DNA from 2 places in the Thermomonas brevis genome. Region 2 is predicted to be linked to the other one. Evidence: riboswitches for the same ligand, from Rfam matches in the RefSeq annotation. Region 2 holds a riboswitch; the other holds the start of a gene.

Region 1 (7,051 bases), 990 kb from region 2:
CGTTGAAGGTGGGCGCCTTGAACGCGGTGGCGTGGCTGGCGGTCACGCGCCAGCCCTCGGCGAAGTCCAGCCCCCATGCAATCCCGCCGGTGGTGTGGCCGCCGAACTGGTCGTTGTCGTCGCGGCGCAGGCTCAGCTGCAGGTCGTGCGCGCCGAAGTCTCCCTGGTACTGGGCGAACACCGCGCGGTTGCCGCGGGTGCGGGCGAACGGCGACCACGGATCGACCACGTTGGCAGCGTCGCGCAGCCAGTCGAAGCCGGCGCTCAGCAACTGGCCTTTCGCGACGCCGAAGTCGCCCTGCAGGCTCGCGCTGTCGCGGGTGGTGGTGTAGCGGTTGGCGAAGGCGCTGCCGATGTAGTTGTCGGAGTCGTCGGTGTTGCGGCCGGCGGTCAGCTTCAGCTGCATGGCCTCGGACGGCGTCCAGCGCACGCTGCCGCCCACGGTCTGCTGGACGATGTCGGAGTTGTCCTGGTAGTCGCCGTCGTAGTCGTTGTGGCCTTCGGCGCGGCTGGCGCGGGCGTCGAACTGCCAGGCTTCGCCGGGCGCGAAGTCCGCGCGCAGGGCGGCGCTGTTGTTGCGGTAGCCGTCGCGGTCGAGGTGCGTGCCCTGCTTGATGAAGCAGCCCGCGCCGGAGAAGTCGGTGTTCAGGTTGCCGTTGCAGGCGTTGATGCCGTCGGTGCCCTGGTGAGCCACGTCCACGCCCACGCCGCCGCGCTTGCCGCGCAGGTCGAGGCCGGCCGAGGCTTCGCGCAGGCCGTGGCTGCCGGCGGCGATGCGGGCGCGGCCGCGCACGCCTTCGGTCTCGCCGCGGCGGGTGAAGATCTGGATCACGCCGCCGATGGCGTCGGCGCCGTACAGCGACGAGCGCGGGCCGCGCACGATCTCGATGCGCTCGATTTGCGCCAGCGGGAGATCCTGCAGCGAGGTCAGGCCCGAGGTCGGCGAGCCCACGCGGATGCCGTCGATCAGGAACAGCACGTGGTCGGACTCGGTGCCGCGCATGAACAGCGTGGACAGCTTGCCCAGCCCGCCCTGGTTGACGATGGCGATGCCGGCGCGGCCGCGCAGCAGTTCCGGAAGCGAACGCGCGCTGCTGGCGTCGATCTGAGCGCGGTCGATCACTTCCACCGCCGCCAGCGCGGCGTCGACCGTGGTGGGGGTGCGGGTGGCGGTGACGACGACGGCGTCGAGATCCTTGGCCTCGTCGCCGTGGGCCAGCGCCAGCGAGGGCAGCAGCGCAAGCGCGAGGATGTTGAGGCGGAGCGGGATGGAGCGGAAACGCATGATGGGTTCTCCGGCGCGCACGCCCGCGCGCCCGTGGATGGAAGGGCGGCTGCGCTGCGGACGGAAACGGCGGACGAAGGCGATGCGCGTGCGGCACGGGCAGGCCGGCGTCGCGCAATGCCCGCCGCATCGCAACCTGACGTGTCCGTGGCCGGTCTCCGGGCTTGCGGGCGGACATCGGTCGATGTCCCGTCCGGCGCCTTCCCATGCCTGCATCGAACCGATGCGCGCACAGTGGCCGATGCCGGACTTGTCTCGCTTACCGTTGCGGGGGCAGCGCCGGACTGGATGCACCTGCGTGCAGCGTCACCGGCTTCCCGTTTCAATCCGCAGGCAGGGCCGGCGGATCACCTCGAACCCGGCAATTCTAGCGCAGCCGCGGGCGCGGCCGGCGGATCAGTCGCCGTCGTTCGATTCCGATCCGCCATGACGATCGTCGTCGGCGTACGCATCGAAAAGCGGCGCGAACGCGGGCGCGGCGGCTTCGTCGTGGTGGGTGGTGGTGACCGGCGCGGCGGCCGGACGACCGCGCGGCGGCGGCAGCAGCGCGATGGCCGCCTCGGCGGCCTGCACCAGTTCGGTGCGGCGCGCCTCCGGCACTTCCTGCCAGTGGCAGTCCTTCAGCGCGCCTTCCAGCGAGTACAGCAGGTTGAGGCTGGGCTTGAAGCCGGCGCGGCGCACCTTCATGTACGCCTCCACCGCGCCGACCGCGGCCAGGTCGTCCAGCGAGCGCAGGCCCACCTGGCGCAGCCAGGCGGCGGACTTCGGGCCGATGTTGCGCAGCTTCGCGCTCATTGCAGCGATTCCAGGAACGCCCGGGCGATCGCTTCCAGGCCTTGCTGGTCTTCAACGGAAAAGCGCGCGGGGATCGGACTGTCGAGGTCGAACACGCCGAGCAGCGCATCGCCCTGGTACAGCGGCACGACCAGCTCCGAGCGGCTGGCCGAATCGCAGGCGATGTGGCCGGGAAAGGCGTTCACGTCCTCGACGCGCTGCGTCTGCCGGGTGCGCGCCGCCGCGCCGCACACGCCTTTCTCCAGCGGGATGCGCACGCAGGCGGGCAGGCCCTGGAACGGGCCGACCACCAGCTCGGCGCCGTCGTAGAAGTAGAAGCCCACCCAGTTGAGGTCGGGCAGCGCGTGGTACACCAGCGCGGACAGGTTGGCGGCGTTGGCGATGCGGTCGCGTTCGTCGTGCAGCAGCGCGCGCGCCTGTTCCAGCAGCTGCGCGTATTGTTCCGGCTTGCTGCCGGTGAGGGCGGTGGCGGAGAAGCTCATCCGTCGAGTCTAGCAGCGCCGCACGCTATGCTGACGGGATGACGGGAGTTTCCGAACTGCGGCGCATGCCGGACGGGTTTCTGGAGCGCGGCGCGCAGGTGACGCGGCTGGAAGCGTTCGTGGACGCCGCGTTCGCGTTCGCGGTCACCCTGCTGGTGATCTCGCTGGACGCCATTCCGGACAGCATCCCGGCCTTGATGGAGGCGATGAAGGGCGTGCCGGCGTTCGCCGCCTCGTTCGCGCAGATCGCGTTCTTCTGGCATGCGCACGCGGGCTGGAGCAAGCGCTACGGCCTGGACGACGCGGCCAGCACCTGGCTCAGCCTGGCGATGGTGTTCCTGGTGCTGGTCTACGTGTACCCGCTGAAGATCGTCTACGGCGCGCTGTTCTTCTGGCTCAGCGCCGGCTGGTTCCGGGCGCCGGTGCCGTTCGGCAGCCTGGGCGACCTGGCCGCCATGTTCGCGGTGTACGGCATCGCCTTCGCCACGCTGTCGGCCTGCATGCTGGCGCTGTACGCGCACGCGTGGCGGCGCCGGGACGCATTGGGGCTGGATGCGGCCGAAGCGGCGATGACCCGGCGCAACGCCGCGGCCTGGTGCTGGCGCGTGATCGTGGCGCTGCTGTCGCTGCTGGCCGCCTGGATGCTGTCGCGCAGCGCCCGCGTGCCGATCTGGCTGACCGGCGCGCCGGGGATGGCGTATCTCCTGATGCCGCTGTCGCGCGTCTTCGCCTCCGCGTTCGAGCGCCGCGCGCGTGCCGGGACGCATCCGGAGCGGACGTGACCTTCCCGCTCTACGTCACCGGCACCGACACCGGCATCGGCAAGACCCTGTCGAGCTGCGCGCTGCTGCATGCGCTGCGCGGGCGCGGCCTGCGCGCGGCGGGGATGAAGCCGGTGGCGAGCGGTTGCGCGCGCATCGACGGCGAATGGCGCAACGAGGACGCGCTGGCCCTGCAGGCGGCGGGCGAGGCCGGCATCGCCTACGCCGACATCAATCCGTTCGCGCTGGAACATCCGCTGGCGCCGGAACTGGCCGCGCGCGATGCCGGCGTCGAAGTCGGATTTCAGCCGATCCTCGCTGCGTATGCGCGGCTCGCGGCGCGCGCCGACGCGGTGGTGGTCGAAGGCGTCGGCGGCTGGGCCGCACCGTTGTCGGCGTCGCTGATGCAGGCCGATCTGGTGCGCGCGCTGCGGTTGCCGGTGGTGCTGGTGGTCGGGCTGCGGCTGGGCTGCCTCAACCATGCGCTGCTCAGCGCGCGGGCGATCGCTGACGACGGCGTGCAGTTGGCGGGCTGGATCGCGTCGCATGTCGATCCGGCGATGGAGCGCGTCGAGGACAACCTGGCGATGCTGCGCGAGCGCTTGCCTGCGCCGTGCTGGGGCGTGCTGCCGCATGCGCCGGGTATCGATCCGGCATTGCTTGCACGACATCTGCGGATTGCCGAACACGTGTAGTCGCTTGTTTGCGCGGCATCCCGCGTGCGCCGCTGTGCCGGGCAGGAGGTTCGCCGCTTGGGGCTCCGCGTCCGGCTCCGATGCGCGGCCGCAGACCATCCATGGTCTGCTCGAACCTCCTGCCCGGCACAGCATCGCCCGATTTCTTTCGTGGTCGTGGTAGAGCTTTTTCGTCACGTGCGAGAACAGTTGGTGCCGCGTTGCCTGCCTTGGGGGGACGCTTCGAGCGCGCCATGGATGGCGCGCGGCCGCGCATCGGAGCTGGATGCGGAGCCCTAAGCGGCGAAGCTCCCTCCGGGACAGGCAACGCGGCCTCGCGACCCACAACGAAAACGCCCGGGTTTCCCCGGGCGCTTCGTCTTGCGTCATGTTCCAACCGATCAACCGTGTTGCGGCTCCGGCGGCGGCAGCTGCGATGCCTCCGCATCGGTGGTCTTGCCGGCGTCGTGCGCGTGGTCGCGCGCCAAGTACAGATAGAACGCCGGCAGCACGAACAGGGTGAACAGCGTGCCGATGGTCATGCCGGACACGATCACCACGCCCATCGAGAAGCGCGAGGCCGCGCCCGGGCCCTTCGCCAGCAGCAGCGGGATCATCGCGAACACCAGCGCGGCGGTGGTCATCAGCACCGGGCGCAGGCGGATGCCGGTGGCTTCCTCGATCGCCTCGCGCTTGGACAGGCCCTGTTCGATCTGCAGCTTGTTGGCGAACTCCACGATCAGGATGCCGTGCTTGGAGATCACGCCCACCAGCGTCACCAGGCCCACCTGGGTGTAGATGTTGATGCTCATGCCTGGGAACGCCTCGATGCCCATGAACTGCAGCACGTTGGCCGCCAGCGCCAGCACGTTCAGCGCCAGCAGCGCGCCGCAGATCGCCATCGGTACCGTGAGCAGCATGATCAGCGCGTCGCGGAAGCTCTCGAACTGCGCCGACAGCACCAGGAAGATCACCACCAGCGCCAGCGCCAGCGTCAGCAGCATCGCCGAGCCTTCCTGCTTGAACTGCCGCGACTCGCCGGCGTAGTCCACGCTGTAGCCCTGCGGCAGCACGTCCTTGGCCGCCTGGTCGAGGATCGCCAGCGCCTCGCCCTTGCTCACGCCGGGGCGAGGGGCGAAGGTGATCGACACCGCGTTGAGCTGCTGGAAGCGCTTGAGCGACTGCGGCTGCGCGCTTTCCTTCAGCGTCACCACGGTGGACAGCGGGATCAGCTCGCCGTCGCGGGTGCGGGTGTAGTAGTTCTCCAGCGCCGACGCGTTGAGGCGGTCGCTGCGCTGCACCTGCGCGATCACGCGGTAGGAGCGGTTCTGCATCGAGAACAGGTTGGAGTAGCCGCCGGCCAGCATCGCCGACATGTCGGCCGCCAGCGTGCGCATGTCGATGCCCAGCGTGGCCGCCTTGTCGCGGTCGATGTTGACCTCGATGCGCGGCTTGTCGATCTTCAGGTCCTTGTCGAGGAAGATGAAGCGCTTGCTCGCCATCGCCTTCTGCAGGATCGCGTCGGCCAGTTCGGACAGCTGCGACAGCTCGCCAACGCCGCCGATCACGAACTCGCCGCCGCCACCGCCGCCGCCCGCGCTGGGCAGCGAGGGCGGCACCAGCGCGAACACGTTCAGGCCGGTGACCTGCGACATCTTCGGCTGAAGCTCCTGCTGCAGCACCGCGTTGGTGGAGCGGCTGCGCTGGCTCCACGGCTTCAGCACGAAGCCGGCCATCGCGCTGGGGCTGGCGCCGCCGCCGCCGCCGAAGCCGCCGTTGAACAGGAAGTAGTCCTGCACCTCGGGCACGCCTTTGGCGATCTTGGTCACTTCCTCGGTGTAGCGCTCCACGTAGTCCAGCGTGGCGATGGGGTCGGCGCTGGCGACCGAGAAGATGAAGCCCTCGTCCTCCAGCGGCGCCGGTTCCTTCGGCGCGGTCATGTACAGGAACGCGCAGCTCACCAGCACGATCAGGCCGAACGCGGCGATCACCGACTTGGTCTCCAGCGCGCCGTGCAGCTTGCGCTTGTAGCCGTGGTGGAGCTTGTCGAAGCGGGTGTCCAGCCAGTTCTCGAACTTGCTCTTCGGATGGTCGGGATCGTGCGCCAGCAGGATCTTCGAGCTCATCATCGGGGTCAGCGTCAGCGCGATCACGCCCGACAGCAGCACCGCGCCGGCCAGAGTGAAGGCGAACTCGGTGAACAGCACGCCGGTCAGGCCGCCCTGGAAGCCGATCGGCAGGTACACCGCGATCAGCGTGGTGGTCATCGCCACCACCGGCCAGGCCAGCTCGCGCGCGCCGCGGATCGAGGCGTCGAACGGCGTCATGCCTTCCTCGATGTGGCGGTGGATGTTCTCCAGCACGATGATCGCGTCGTCCACCACGATGCCGATCGCCAGCACCATCGCCAGCAGGGTCAGCAGGTTGATGGTGAAGCCCATCAGCAGCATCAGGAACAGGCCGCCGATCAGCGACAGCGGTATGGTCACGGCGGGGATCAGCACGCTGCGCAGCGAGCCCAGGAACAGGTAGATCACCACGATCACGATGACCAAGGCCTCGATGATCGTGCGGATCACCTCGTTGATCGCGTCCTGGATCGCCTCGGTGCTGTCGTACGGGATGCTGGCCTGCATGCCCTGCGGCAGCTGCGGGATGATCTCGCCGTCCCAGACCTTGCGCACCGCCTTGATCACGTCCAGCGAGTTCGCGTCCGGGGCGACATAGATGCCCATGAACGTGGCCGACTCGCCGTTGATGCGCACCGAGGTGCCGTAGCTCTCCGAGCCCAGCGCCACGTCGGCGATGTCGCCGAGGCGCACGATCGCGCCGTCCTGCTCGCGCACGATCAGCTGGCGGAATTCGTCGGCGTTGCGCAGATCGGTGCGCGCGGTCATGTCGATGGCGACCATCTGGCCCTTGGTCGAGCCCACCGCGGCCAGCACGTTGTTGGACTGCAGCGCGTTGGACACGTCGCTGGCGGTCACCTTCAGCGCGGCCATCTTCTCCGGCTTCAGCCAGATGCGCATGGCGAAGGTGCCGGCGCCGAGGATG
Region 2 (7,051 bases):
CCGACCGCGATCCGGGCCTGGCCCCCTATCTGCCCCCGGGCGGGTTGATGGCGGCGGTGCACGCCCTGCATGCACGCTTTGCGCGCGGGCCGTTGCAGGTCGATGTCCGCGACGATGCGGGCAAGATGCAACGCGTCGTCTTGGGCAGCGGCGATCTTCAACTGGCGCTGCTTTCCCACACCCAGGACGCGGAGCAATGGCCGGCATTCATTCTGTCGCTCTATCACCGGCATTACGAACAATGGGCGCGCGACACCATCGAAAATCGCCGGGCGGCACCGACCACGCTGATCGGCCCGCTCGCCGACAGCAGCCTCGGCGTCACCGCTGCGCGCGAGCACTTGCTGCGAACCGATCCGGCGCTGGAGTTGCTCGGCAGCTGGAACTTCGAGAGCAATATCGCCACGGCGCCGGACTGGCCCACTCCCGACATGGGCGACACGTTCAGGGAACCGGTACGTACCACGACACCGGTCGTGTTCGTCCATGGGGATTGGGATACCTCGACCCCGATCGACAATACCCTGGGCCTGCTGCCTTATTTCCCGAACGGCCACGCCATCCTCGTGCATCGGGCCGGGCATGACGGCGCTTTCTACCAACTGCGCGACGATCCCGCAACCAAACAGGCGGTCTACGATTTCCTCAAATCGGGCAGCACCGGGGGCCTGCCCGTGACGGTGACCCTGCCGGTGCCGGAATTCGAGCGACCGGCCTTTGCCCCTCCGCCCCAAGGCCAGAATGAACCTGGGTCGCGATAACGGCAAACGATGGCATGCGCGCCGGACTGACGTCCGGCCTGCGGTCATCAGGACGCTGCGTCGAGTATCGGATCCCTTGACGACAATCCTTGATCCGTCGGCAGCGGCGGCGCCTGCACCGGCCGCCCGCGCCCGTCCAGCGCGATCATGGTGAAGCGCCCGCGCGTGCACAGCTCGCGCTCGCCGCCCAGCAGGTCTTCGGCGATCAGTTCCACCTCCACCTGCATCGAACTGCGCCCGACCTCGACGATCCGCGCCACCACTTCCACCAATTGCCCCTGCCGGATCGGCAGGCGGAAATCCACCTGCTCCGAGCGCGCCGTCACCACCGTCCGCCGCGCGTAGCGCGAGGCGGCGATGAACGCGGCCTTGTCCATCCACGCCAGCGCCTGCCCGCCGAACAGCGTGCCCAGGTGGTTGGCGTGGTCGGGGAAGACGATTTCCTGCAACCGCGCCTCGGTGGGCCGCGCCGGCTCAGAAGGCATGGTCGAAGGCCACATCGCCCTGCACGCCGACCTGATAGGCCGACACCCGCCGCTCGAAGAAATTGGTCAGCTCCTGCACGTCCTGCAGTTCCATGAACGGCAGCGGGTTGCGCACGTCGTACTGCTTCGCCATGCCCAGTTTGGCGAAGTGGTTGTCGGCGCAGTGTTGCAGGTACTGACGCATGTCGCGGGTGGAGATGCCGGCCACGCCCCCGGACAGCACGTCTTCGGCGAACTGCACCTCGCATTCGATCGCCTCGGCCAGCATGTCGCGCACCTGCCGCTCCATCGCCGCGTCGAACAGGTCCGGCTCCTCGGCGCGGATGGTGCGCACGCATTCGAAGGCGAAGTCCATGTGGCAGCTTTCGTCGCGAAACACCCAGTTGGTGCCCGAGGACAGCCCCGGCAGCAGTCCGCGCGAACGGAAGTAATAGACGTAGGCGAAGGCGGCGAAGAAGAACAGGCCTTCGATGCAGGCGGCGAAGCAGATCTGGTTGAGCAGGAACTGGCGGCGCTGTTCGCGGGTCTCGATGCGCTTCAGGCCTTGGATCGAGTCGATCCACTTGAAGCAGAAATCCGCCTTCTTCTTGATCGACGGGATGTTCTCCACCGCCGCGAACGCCTTGAAGCGCTCCTCCGGATCCGGCAGGTAGTTGTCCAGCAGGGTCAGGTAGAACTGCACGTGCAGCGCTTCCTCGTAGAGCTGGCGCGACAGGTACATGCGCGCTTCCGGCGCGTTGAGGTGCTGGTAAAGGTTCAGCACCAGGTTGTTGGAGACGATGGAATCGCCGGTAGCGAAGAACGCCACCAGCCGGTGGATCAGGTGGCGGTCGGCCGGCGACATCTTCGAATGCAGGTCGGTGATGTCGATCTGGAAATTGATCTCGTCCACCGTCCAGGTGTTGCGGATGGCGTTGCGGTACATCTCGTAGAAGTCCGGGTAGCGCATCGGGCGGAGGGTCAGCTCGAAGCCGGGATCGAGAAGATGAGGAGTGAGCGGAGAGGAGTGAGGAGTGAGTGCTGCGATGGCTGACATAGAAATGGGATTCCTCTGATGGCATGAGTGGCGTTGTCCGGTCACGATGGACAGCGGAGGAACGTACGATGCATTACATGGAAACGACGCTATGGAAAAAGGCGATGGAATTGGCCGAACTGGCGTGCAGGAATGCCGCGCGCCTGCCAAGCGAAGAACGGTACGGAATCCGCTTGCAGATCACACGAGCCGCCGTCTCCATCGCCAGCAACATTGCGGAAGGATGGACGCGCGAGTCGAAGAACGAGCGCAGGCAATTCCTGGCAATCGCGCATGGATCATTGTCCGAACTCAACACGCAACTGCTGCTCTGTAGCCGCCTGAACTGGCTGCCGCCAGACTTGCTGACTACATCCTTTGGATTGCTCGACGAAATCAGCAGAATGCTCACTACCCTGCGCCAACGCTCCCGCCCCGCCTGACCCCGCTTCCCGCTCACTCCTCACTCCTCTTCGCTCACTCCTGCCTCACTGACAGGCTTCGCAGGCCTCCGGGTTTTCCAGCGAACAGGCCACCGCCTGCGCCGGCGTGTAGCTGGACACCGTGGTCTTGGCGATCTTCGTAGCCGGGCGCGAGCGCAGGTAGTAACAGGTCTTGATGCCCTGCTTCCACGCGTACATGTACATGGACGAGAGCGCCCCGATGTTCGGGCTTTCCATGAACAGGTTGAGCGAGGCGGACTGGTCGATGAACGCACCGCGCTCGGCGGCCATGTCGATCAGGCTGCGCATCGGCAGCTCCCACACCGTGCGGTAGACATGGCGCAGGGTCTCGGGGATCTGCGCGATGTTCTGGATCGAGCCGTCGGCCAGCTTGATCGCATCGCGCATCTCCGGCGTCCACAGGCCGAGCTGCTTGAGCTCGGCGACGAGGTAGCGGTTGATCTGCAGGAAGTCGCCGGACAGCGTCTCGCGCTTGAACAGGTTGGACACCTGCGGCTCCACGCATTCGTAGCACCCGGCGATCGAGGCGATGGTCGCGGTCGGCGCGATGGCGATCAGCAGCGAGTTGCGCAGGCCGTGCTCCTGGATGCGCGCACGCAGCGCGTCCCAGCGTTCGCCATGCTCGGGCGTCATGCCCCAGGCATCGAACTGCAGTTCGCCGACGGAGGCGCGGGTATCGGCGAACGACGCGTGCGCGCCGCGTTCGATGGCCAGCTCGCAGGAGGTGTCCAGCGCGTGGAAATAGATGGTCTCGGCGATCCGCTTCGACAGCGCGCGCGCGGCCTCGGAATCGAACGCCAACCGCTTGCGGAAGAACACGTCCTGCAGGCCCATGCAGCCCAGCCCGACCGGCCGCCAGCGCAGGTTGCCGCGGCGCGCCGGTTCGATCGGATAGAAGTTCAGGTCGATCACGCGGTCGAGCTGGCGCACCGCCAGCCGCACGGTTTCGGCGAGCTTGTCGAAATCGAAGTCGCCGTGCTCGTCCAGGTGGTTGCCGAGGTTGATCGACCCGAGGTTGCACACCGCCGTTTCCTCGGCGCTGGTGACCTCCAGGATCTCGGTGCACAGGTTGGACAGGTGGATGACGTTGCCCGCGCGCAGCGTCTGGTTGCTGGCGCGGTTGCACTTGTCCTTGAAGGTCATCCAGCCGTTGCCGGTCTCGGCCAGCGTGCGCATCATCCGCGCGTACAGCTTGCGCGCCGGGATCGTCCGCGCTGCCTTGCCCTGCGCCTCGGCCTGTACATACGCACGCTCGAAGTCCTCGCCGTGCAGGTCCACGAACTCCGGCACCACGCGCGGATCGAACAGCGACCACTCCTGGTCGGCCTCGACGCGCTTCATGAACAGGTCGGGCACCCAGTTGGCGAGGTTGAGGTTGTGGGTGCGGCGCGCGTCGTCGCCGGCGTTGTCGCGCAGTTCGAGGAAGTCCTCGACGTCGGCGTGCCAGGTTTCCAGATAGACGCAGGCCGCGCCCTTGCGCTTGCCGCCCTGGTTGACCGCCGCCACCGACGAATCCAGCGTCTTCAGCCACGGCACGATGCCGTTGGAATGGCCGTTGGTGGAACGGATCAGCGAGCCGCGCGAACGCACGCGCGAATAGCTCACGCCGATGCCGCCGCTGAACTTGGACAGTTGGGCGATCTCGCCGTACTTGCCGTAGATCGACTCCAGCGAATCCTGCGGCGAATCCAGCAGGAAGCACGAGGACAGCTGCTCGTGGCGGGTGCCAGCGTTGAACAGGGTCGGGCTGGACGGCAGGTAATCGAGGCTTCCCAGCCGCTGGTACAGCGCCAGCGCTTCCGGCACGTCCTCGCTCAAGGCGCTTGCAATGCGCAGGAAGAACTGCTGCGGCGTTTCGATCACCTTGCGGGTGTGCGGGTGGCGCAGCAGGTAGCGGTCGTACAGAGTGCGCAGGCCGAAGTAGTCGAAGTTCAGGTCGAGCGCCGGGTCGATGGCGTCGTTGAGCTTGCGCGCGTTGGCTTGCACGAAGCCGAGCAGGCGGTCGTTGATCAGGCCGACCTCATGGCCGCGCGCGACCGACTGCGAGAACGCATGGATTTCCTGCCCGGACACTTCCTTGGCGATGTAGTTCGCCAGCAGGCGCGCGGCCAGCCGGCCATATTCGGGCTCCTCGCCGATCAGCAGAGCGGCGGTGCGGATCGACAGCTCGTCGAGTTCCTGCGTGCTCGCGCCGTTGTACAGGCCGGAAATGGTGCGGGTGGCGACGCGCATCGGATCGATCGCGTGCAGCCCCTCGCAGCAGCGCTGGATGGCGCGCACGATCTTGTTCAGGTCGACCGGCTCGATGCTGCCGTTGCGCTTGGTCACGCCCATGGCGGTGGCGGTGGGCGGCGGGGTGAGGTCGAACGCGGGCGCTTCGGCCGGCGCTTCGGCGGTCAAGGACTGCGACATCTGGCGTCTCCATGCGGGATGCACGGGCCCGGCCTGTCCCTCGCAGGCGCGGATGGCATCGGAAACGTCAGGGTGGAAGCGCGGTGTCGCACGGCCTGCGACCCGGCACGGAATCCATGCGGGGCGGCCCTGCTGCACCAGCCATCTCCCCCGGAGATTCCTCGGCCGGCACCGCGCGGCGTGCTTCGCGCGGCTGTCGGCAGGTCTTCGGACTCGTGGATGCGGCGGGAACCCGTCCCGACCACCTCGGCCGCCGCTTCCCAGGGCCACCGCCCCAGTGCGAATACGCGACCTCGTCTCCACCTACCGCTGCGGGGCAGTGCCGGGTTTGGCGTGGCGTTCCGGAGAACGCGGGCCGCACCGGCTTCCCTTTTCATCCGACAGGTTGTGCCTGACGGAACCGACGACCCCAAGATACGGGGGATGCCGCCGATGGTCAATCCCGATCGGGCGCGTCCCCGGCGCTGACCGCATAGCGCCAATAGGTCGGTGCGCCGAGCGCCTCGCCGACGCGTTCGAGCCGCGTTCCGGGCATCATCGCCAGCGCCAGCGCGCCATTGCCGAAGGCCCAGCTCAGCGCCTCCGCGCCGGCCGCCTCGGCGGGTTGCGCGGTGACCGCGCGGGCGGCGCGCGGCTGCAGGCCCTCGCCGCTGCGCTTGCCGCGCGCCTCCTTCAGCGTCCACAGCGCATGGAACACGTCGGCCCGCGCCGCATCGTCGGCGTCCTGCACGCGCTGCCGCTCCTCCGCCGAGAACACGAACCTTGCCAGCGCGTTCCAGTCGCGCTCGCGCTGCGGCAGCTCGACATCGACGCCGACCGGCGCGTCGGCCAGCGCCAGGGCCAGCCAGTCGCCGCTATGGCTCAGCGAGACGTGCAGCGGCGCGGCATCGCCGTCCACGCGCAGCAGCGGGCGGCCATCGGCATGCGCATCCAGCGCGATCCGGCGCACGTCCAGCTGCAGCCACTGCGCCGCCAGCGATCGCGCCTGCCAGTGGCCGGCGAGAAACGTGTCGCGGCGCGCCGGCGAGGTGATCGCCTGCAAACGCAGGCGCTCCGTTTCGGTCAGCCACTCCGGTCCCTGCGCATCGGCCTCGGCGGCCGCCGAAGCGACGGGCAGCAGATGCAGGCGCGCGGCGGCACTCATGCGGGCAACCGCCGCACGCGAACCCCCACCTCAGTCCACCATGGCGGGCAGCAGCTTCTCGGGTTCGGCCTGCACGTCCAGCACCAGTTCGCCGTCGACGGCGTCCAGCGACACCCGGCCGCCGCCGACCAGCTTGCCGAACAGCAGTTCGTCCGCCAGCGGGCGCTTGATCCGGTCCTGGATCAGCCGCGCCATCGGGCGCGCGCCCATCAGCGGGTCGAAGCCCTGCTGGCCCAGCCATTCGCGCGCGGCCGGGGTGGCCGAGAGCGTCACCTGCTTCTCGTGCAGCAACGTTTCCAGCTCGATCAAGAACTTGTCCACCACCCGCAGGATGTGGTCGAAGCCCAGCGCCTGGAACTGCACCACCGCGTCCAGCCGGTTGCGGAACTCCGGCGTGAAGCCGCGCCGGATCGCCTCCATCGCGTCCGGGCTGTGATCCTGCTTGGTGAAGCCGATGCTGCGCCGCGCCGCTTGGGTCGCGCCGGCATTGGTGGTCATCACCACGATCACGTTGCGGAAGTTGGCCTCGCGCCCGTTGGTGTCGGTCAGCGCGCCGCGATCCATCACTTGCAGCAGGATGTTGAAGATGTCCGGATGCGCCTTCTCGATCTCGTCCAGCAACAGCACGCAGTGCGGCGTCTTGACGATCTTCTCGGTCAGCAGCCCGCCCTGGTCGAAGCCCACGTAGCCGGGAGGCGCGCCGATCAGCCGCGACACCGAATGCGGCTCCATGTATTCGCTCATGTCGAAGCGGATCAGCTCGATGCCGA

Evidence for each region. A riboswitch is a leader RNA that binds a small molecule or an ion and turns the genes downstream of it on or off. The one in region 2 is predicted to bind cobalamin.
Region 1: it holds a riboswitch for cobalamin, as region 2 does, so the genes downstream of both, btuB (TonB-dependent vitamin B12 receptor) here and H9L17_RS15000 (ribonucleoside-diphosphate reductase subunit alpha) in region 2, are expected to answer to the same signal.

The regions. Positions count from the first base shown of each region.
Region 1 is NZ_CP060711.1:2,248,248-2,255,298, forward strand. Features, by position in the region: gene btuB (TonB-dependent vitamin B12 receptor) at 1-1,285, opposite strand, end outside; cobalamin riboswitch at 1,418-1,655, opposite strand; gene H9L17_RS10365 (TfoX/Sxy family protein) at 1,682-2,080, opposite strand; gene H9L17_RS10370 (GAF domain-containing protein) at 2,077-2,562, opposite strand; gene H9L17_RS10375 (TMEM175 family protein) at 2,601-3,344, shown strand; gene bioD (dethiobiotin synthase) at 3,341-4,018, shown strand; gene H9L17_RS10385 (efflux RND transporter permease subunit) at 4,399-7,051, opposite strand, start outside.
Region 2 is NZ_CP060711.1:3,234,481-3,241,531, reverse strand. Features, by position in the region: gene H9L17_RS15020 (alpha/beta hydrolase) at 1-761, shown strand, start outside; gene H9L17_RS15015 (acyl-CoA thioesterase) at 809-1,246, opposite strand; gene H9L17_RS15010 (ribonucleotide-diphosphate reductase subunit beta) at 1,236-2,282, opposite strand; gene H9L17_RS15005 (four helix bundle protein) at 2,360-2,704, shown strand; gene H9L17_RS15000 (ribonucleoside-diphosphate reductase subunit alpha) at 2,750-5,137, opposite strand; cobalamin riboswitch at 5,319-5,557, opposite strand; gene H9L17_RS14995 (4'-phosphopantetheinyl transferase family protein) at 5,574-6,281, opposite strand; gene clpA (ATP-dependent Clp protease ATP-binding subunit ClpA) at 6,312-7,051, opposite strand, start outside.